One region of the Mesorhizobium sp. P170090 genome, then DNA from elsewhere that is predicted to be linked to it. Evidence: riboswitches for the same ligand, from Rfam matches in the RefSeq annotation. Region 1 holds a riboswitch; the other holds the start of a gene.
The links. Region 1 has a riboswitch for S-adenosylmethionine ahead of AC3EML_RS07995 (O-succinylhomoserine sulfhydrylase). Riboswitches for the same ligand answer to the same signal wherever they lie in the genome.

Region 1 (3,405 bases):
TGGCAGCGCTCGCTGCCGATATGATCCATCTTGAAATCTGCATTTTGGTTCCCCTTGCGCGCCGTTCTCTTGCCGGCCACCGAAAGGCAGCCAAGCATGGTGAGGCAGCGCAGGCAAGTATTTTGCCTGACGGTGATCGAAGGTTCAGCCGGCGGGGCGGAAATGCTTGGAGAGCTTGAGGCCTTGCGCCTGGTAATTCGAGCCGAGATCGGTGCCGTAAAGCGCCTGCGGCCGCTTCAGCATGTGTTCGTAGACCAGCCGGCCGACGATCTGGCCGTGGTCGAGGATGAACGGCACTTCGTGGCTGCGCACTTCGAGCACCGCCCGGCTGCCGGTGCCGCCTGAGGCCGAATGGCCGAAGCCCGGATCGAAGAAGCCGGCATAGTGAACACGGAATTCGCCAACCAGCGGATCGAAGGGCGTCATCTCGGCGGCGTAGAGCGGCGGCACGTGCACGGCTTCGCGGCTGACCAGGATGTAGAACTCGTCCGGGTCGAGCACCAGTTCGCCGGCGCCGCTCTTGTAGAGCGGCTCCCAGAAATCGACGGCATCCTGGGCGGCGCGCTTGTCGACATCGACCAAGCCGGTGTGATGCTTGCCGCGATAGCCGACCAGGCCGTTCTGGTCGCCGTCGAGATCGATCGACAGCGCAATGCCGCCGCCGGAAATGTTGGGCGGCTCGGTCGCCACCAGCATCTCGGCGCGGTGCAATTCGTTCAGTTCTGCCTCCGACAACAGCGCGTTGCCAGTGCGAAAGCGGATCTGCGACAGCCTCGATCCGGCGCGTACGACGATCGGGAAGGTGCGTGGACTGACTTCGAGATAAAGCGGCCCGTGATAGCCGGGGGCGATCTTGTCGAACTCATGGCCGCGATCGGTCATCACCCGGGTGAAGATGTCGAGCCGGCCGGTCGAGCTTTTCGGGTTGGCCGAGGCCGACACGTTTGCGGGCAGCGCCAGGCTTTCGAGCAGCGGCACGATGTAGACGCAGCCGGTTTCCAGCACCGCGCCCTCGGCGAGACTGAATTCGTGCAATTTCAGCCGGTGAAGCTTGTCGGCCACCAGATGATCGGGACCCGGCAGGAAGGAGGCGCGCACGCGAAAAGCCTTGTCGCCGAGCCTGAGATCGAGGCTCGCCGGCTGCACCTGGTCGACATCGAGCGCGCGCGGCGACTTCAGCGCGCCGGACTGAAACAGCGCGGAAATGTCCTGATCGGGAAGAATGCCTGTCTGCCGCAAAAGGCTGGCTCCGCTCCAAGGTCGGTCTCTTTGTGGCAGGTTCTTGCCGCAAAACCGCTGGATATTATTGCGGAACCTGCCTGGTACAAACCTCTTAATGAAGCCGGCAATTGACGCAAGCTCAGGTGAGGTCTAAAGGGTCGTTATCCCGTGGTGATTTGGCCGGTCGGCTTGCAGCCACGTTAAACAAGTCGCTAAAGGACCGTCGGGCCGCAAGGCCATATGGACCGGTTGCGACTTTCGCGGCCGGTTTTTTTGTGTCTGGAACAAAAGCGATGAGCACCAAGAAGCGTAACTGGAAACCTCAGACCGCACTCGTGCACGGGGGAACGCTGCGTTCCCAGTTCGGCGAGACGTCCGAAGCGATGTACCTCACCCAAGGCTATGTCTACGAGACGGCGCAGGCTGCCGAGGCCCGTTTCAAGGGCGAGGAGCCGGGCTTCATCTATTCGCGCTATGCCAACCCTACCGTCGACATGTTCGAAAAGCGCATGTGCGCGCTGGAGGGTGCCGAAGATGCGCGCGCCACGGCGTCCGGCATGGCGGCGGTGACGGCAGCGCTCCTGTGCAGCGCCAAGGCCGGCGACCATATCGTTGCGGCGCGCGCGCTGTTCGGCTCCTGCCGCTGGGTGGTGGAGACGCTGGCGCCGAAATACGGCATCGAGGCAACGCTGGTCGACGGCACCGACATCGCCAACTGGGAAAAGGCGGTGCGGCCGAACACGAAACTGTTCTTCCTGGAAAGCCCGACCAATCCGACGCTGGAAGTGGTCGACATCGCAGCGGTGGCGGCGCTCGCCACCTCGATCGGCGCCAGGCTGATCGTCGACAATGTCTTTGCCACGCCCTTGCAGCAGAAGCCCTTGCAGCTCGGCGCCCATATCGTCGTCTACTCCGCGACCAAGCACATTGACGGCCAGGGACGCTGTCTCGGCGGCATCATCCTGTCGGACAAGAAATGGATCGACGAGAATTTGCACGACTATTTCCGCCACACCGGCCCGAGCCTGTCGCCGTTCAACGCCTGGACGCTGCTCAAGGGCCTGGAGACGCTGCCGGTTCGGGTGCGCCAGCAGACGGAAAGCGCGGCCAAGATCGCGGATTTCCTGGCAGGACGGCCGGAAATCGCCCGCGTCATCTATCCCGGCCGCGCCGACCACCCGCAGGCCGACATCGTCAAGAAGCAGATGACGGGCGGATCGACGCTGATCTGCCTCGACGTCAAGGGCGGCAAGCAGGCGGCCTTCGCCTTGCAGAACGCGCTCGACATCGTGCTGATCTCCAACAATCTCGGCGACGCCAAGAGCCTGATCACCCATCCGGCGACCACCACGCACAAGAACCTCAGCGACGAAGCTCGCGCCGAGCTTGGCATCGGGCCGGGAACGCTCAGGCTGTCGGTCGGTCTTGAGGATACGGACGATCTGCTGGAGGACGTTGCGCAGGCGCTGAAGGCAGCCGGGTAGGCCGCGAGGCGTCACGCTCCCGACGAAACCTCTTCCAGTTCGGCCGTCTTGGTGCCGATGGTCATGGTGTTGCCGCGCCAGTCGACGGCGCCGCTCAGCCAGCCGCGCGCCCAGATGGCGGGAAGCATCATGTCGCGGACCATCATCGCCGGGACCATGCGCAGCGACAGATGCCAGCCCTTGGCCGCGGCCAGCGCGCATTCGGGAATGTAGGCCGCCGTCAGCACGGCCAACACCGTGGCCGGCAGGCTGATGCCGGCACTTGCGGCCGCCACCAGCGCCATCGCCAACGGCACGGCGACGCCGGTCAGGATCTCGGGTGCGAAAAACAGCGGGAAGGTGACGCGGCGCAACCGCGCCCAGCGCGCCTGGCGCGACCAGATGTCGGCATGTCGGCGCTGCCCCAGTGGTTGCTCGAAAGGCGAGGCAACGAGATTGACGCGCAGGCCCAGTCCGTTGACCAGCTTGGTTGCAGCAGCATCCTCGGCGATCTCGGCGGCCAGCGCGCGGATACCGCCACTGGTATCGAGCATCGGCTTGTTCCACAGCATGCTCTTGCCCTGGGCAAAGCCGAGGCCAAGCGCCTCGCCGGCATATTGCCAGCGCGCCTGCAGCGTGTTGAGGAACGCGCATTCGACCTCGGCCCAGAAGCCATCCGGCCGCGAGCCGATCGGCGTCGAGCAGATAAGCCCGGTATTGG
Region 2 (3,405 bases), 1.5 Mb from region 1:
CAATGATGTGCGGAAGATGCGAAACGATGGCCAGCGTCATGTCATGATGCTGCGGGTCCATCGTGTCGATGTTGGAGCCGCAGCGCCGCCAGAATTCCGACAGCTTTTCCAGCGCGGCCGGATCGGTTCCCGGCAGCGGCGTGAAGATGCACCAGCGGTTTTCGAACAGCTCGGCGAAACCCGCATCCGGGCCCGATTTCTCCGTACCTGCCAGCGGGTGCCCCGGAATAAAGTGCACGCCGTCCGGTACATAGGGCTGCATTTGCGCAATGACCGAGGCCTTGGTCGAACCGACATCGGTGAGGATGGCGCCCTTTTTCAGCGCCGGCGCGATCTCTTGCGCCACCTCGCCCGACGATCCCACTGGCACCGAGACGATGATCAGGTCGGCATCGCGGACCGCTTCCCTGGCGTCGGTGGTGTAGCTCTCGCCAAGACCGAGCTCCTTCGCCCGTGCCAGCGTGGCCGGGCTGCGCGTCGCGATGGCGACATGGCGGGCCAGGCCCTCGCGGCGGATGATGCGGGCCAGCGACGAGCCAATCAGGCCGATGCCGACCAGCGCGATCTTTTCAAACATCGGTGCTGTCATTGTTTCAGCTTTTCAGGAATGTCGTGAGGGCATCGATGACGCCGCGATTGGCTTCTTCGGTGCCGACGCTCATGCGCAGCGCATTGGGAAAGCCATAGCCGGTAACGCGCCGCAATATATAGCCGCGCTGGGTGAGGTAATCGTCCGCCGCCTCAGCCGAATGCCTCTTGTCGTCGGGAAAGTGGATGAGGACGAAATTGCCGACGCTGGGCGTCACGCGCAGCCCAAGCTTCGTCAGTTCTTCATTCAGCCAGGTAAGCCAGGTCTCGTTGTGCAACGAACTGCGCTCGACATGGGCGCGGTCGCGGATGGCGGCAATGCCGGCCTCGATCGCTGTTGCGTTAACGTTGAAAGGGCCGCGGATGCGGTTGATGGCATCGACGATGTGCAGTGGGCCATACATCCAGCCGATGCGCGCGCCGCCAAGGCCAAGCTTGGAGAAGGTGCGGGTCATGACCACATTCTGTGCGCTGCCCGCCAGCTCGATGCCGGCCTCATAGTCATTGCGCCTGACATATTCGGCATAGGCCGCGTCGAGCACCAGAAGCACGTTGCCCGGGAGAGCGGAATGCAGGCGGCGGACCTCCTGGAACGGCAGATAGGTTCCGGTCGGATTGTTGGGATTGGCGAGGAAGATGATTTTGGTCCGCGGCGTCACCGCGGCCAGGATCGCGTCGACGTCGGCGCGTTCCTCGGTTTCCTTGATCGTCACCGGTGTCCCGCCGGCCGACTGGATGTAGATCTTGTAGATCATGAAGGCGTGTTCGGTGATGATGGCCTCATCGCCGGCCGCCAGATAGGTCTGCGCCAGCAGGCCCAAAATCTCGTCGGAACCGTTGGAGCAGATGATGTTTGCCGGGTTGAGGCCATGCACCTCGGCGATCGCCTCGCGCAGCCGGCGGGCGGTGCCGTCGGGATAGACATCGAGCTTGCTGGCCACTTCGCGCGCGGCCTCGATCGCCTTCGGCGACGGGCCGAGCGGGTTCTCGTTCGACGACAATTTATGGACCTTGGCGACGCCGGCCGGTGCCGTGCTCTTGCCCGGCACATAGGCGTCGATGTCCATAATGCCCGCGCGGGGAGTCGGCCGTGCCTTGTCCGCTGTCTTGTCCATGTCGCAAATCCATCGAGAATGCCTCCGTCCGGAGGCCGCAGCGGAAATACAAGCCGTAGCCGCGAATGTCGAGAGGCGGGCAATAGCTGGCCGTTGACGCCGGGCCGCACGAGTTCTAGAAGAACGCAACAGTTCCGTGGTGATTTGGCCGGTCGGCTTGCAGCCACGTTAAACAACTCGCTAAAGGGCCGTTTGCGTGACGTAACCGGCTTTGCGATCGCATTGCCGGTTTTTTATTGCCTGACGGCGGGCAAGGAGAGTCACATGGCCGCGCTCCGCGCTACAAAAACCAACAACGAGGCCGACAACCCGTCGAGCCCTGTGTTGCGTTTTGGCCCTGACAAGCCGCTGAAGCTCGACGCCGGCACGCTTTTGTCGCCGTTCCAGATCGCCTACCAGACATATGGCGACCTCAACGATGCCCGCACCAACGCCATCCTGGTCTGCCACGCGCTGACCGGCGACCAGCATGTCGCCAGCACCAATCCGGTGACCGGCAAGCCCGGCTGGTGGGAAGTGCTGATCGGTCCCGGCAAGATCATCGACACCAACCGCTTCTTCGTCATTTGCTCCAACGTCATCGGCGGCTGCCTCGGCTCCACCGGTCCGGCCTCGACCAATCCCGCCACCGGCAAGCCCTACGGCCTCGACCTGCCAATCATCACCATCCGCGACATGGTGCGGGCGCAACTGATGCTGGTCGACCATTTCGGCATCGAAAAGCTGTTTTGCGTGCTCGGCGGCTCGATGGGCGGCATGCAGGTGCTGGAATGGGCGTCATGCTATTCCGAGCGCGTCTTCTCGGCCCTGCCGATCGCCACAGGCGCACGCCATTCCTCGCAGAACATCGCCTTCCACGAGGTCGGCCGCCAGGCTGTCATGGCTGATCCGGACTGGCATGGCGGCAAATATTTCGAGCACGGCAAGCGCCCGGAAAAGGGGCTCGCCGTGGCGCGCATGGCCGCCCACATCACCTATCTGTCGGAAGCCGCCCTGCACCGCAAATTCGGCCGCAATCTTCAGGACCGCGAAGCGCTGACCTTCGGTTTCGACGCCGACTTCCAGATCGAAAGCTATCTGCGCCACCAGGGCATGACATTCGTCGACCGCTTCGACGCCAACTCCTACCTCTACATGACCCGTTCGATGGATTATTTCGACCTCGCCGCCGACCATGGCGGCCGGTTGGCCGACGCGTTTGCCGGCACCAAGACCCGCTTCTGCCTGGTGTCCTTCACCTCGGACTGGCTGTTCCCGACCGAGGAGAGCCGCTCGATCGTGCATGCGCTCAACGCCGCCGGCGCATCGGTCTCCTTCGTCGAGATCGACACCGACCGCGGCCATGATGCCTTCCTGCTCGACGAACCCGAACTGTTTGCCGCCATCAAGGGCTTCATCGGCTCGGCCGCGCGGGCGAGAGGGCTCCGCGCATGACCCCGAAAAGTTGCAGACTTTTCGGACAGGGATCATGCGCCAGGCAAGGGGCGAAGCCATGAGCGTCAATGGCAGCCAGCGCGTCGACCTCGAAGTCGTGGCCAACCTGATACCCCCGCAGTCGCGAGTGCTCGATGTCGGCTCCGGCGACGGCCTGCTGCTCGAACTCCTGCAGGAGACCAAGCAGGTCGACGGCCGCGGGCTGGAGTTGTCACAGCGCGGCGTCAATGAATGCGTTGCGCGCGGCCTCTCGGTCATCCAGGGCGAT

Region 2: linked by a shared signal. The riboswitch ahead of metX (homoserine O-acetyltransferase MetX) and the one ahead of AC3EML_RS07995 (O-succinylhomoserine sulfhydrylase) in region 1 are both predicted to bind S-adenosylmethionine.

Annotation. Positions count from the first base shown of each region.
Region 1 is NZ_JBYNWH010000001.1:1,638,384-1,641,788, reverse strand. Features, by position in the region: gene AC3EML_RS08005 (ABC transporter substrate-binding protein) at 1-43, opposite strand, end outside; gene AC3EML_RS08000 (2'-deoxycytidine 5'-triphosphate deaminase) at 145-1,239, opposite strand; SAM riboswitch at 1,380-1,457, shown strand; gene AC3EML_RS07995 (O-succinylhomoserine sulfhydrylase) at 1,515-2,705, shown strand; gene AC3EML_RS07990 (ceramide glucosyltransferase) at 2,717-3,405, opposite strand, start outside.
Region 2 is NZ_JBYNWH010000001.1:99,834-103,238, forward strand. Features, by position in the region: gene AC3EML_RS00485 (prephenate/arogenate dehydrogenase family protein) at 1-589, opposite strand, end outside; gene hisC (histidinol-phosphate transaminase) at 594-1,703, opposite strand; SAM riboswitch at 1,830-1,907, shown strand; gene metX (homoserine O-acetyltransferase MetX) at 1,968-3,137, shown strand; gene metW (methionine biosynthesis protein MetW) at 3,196-3,405, shown strand, end outside.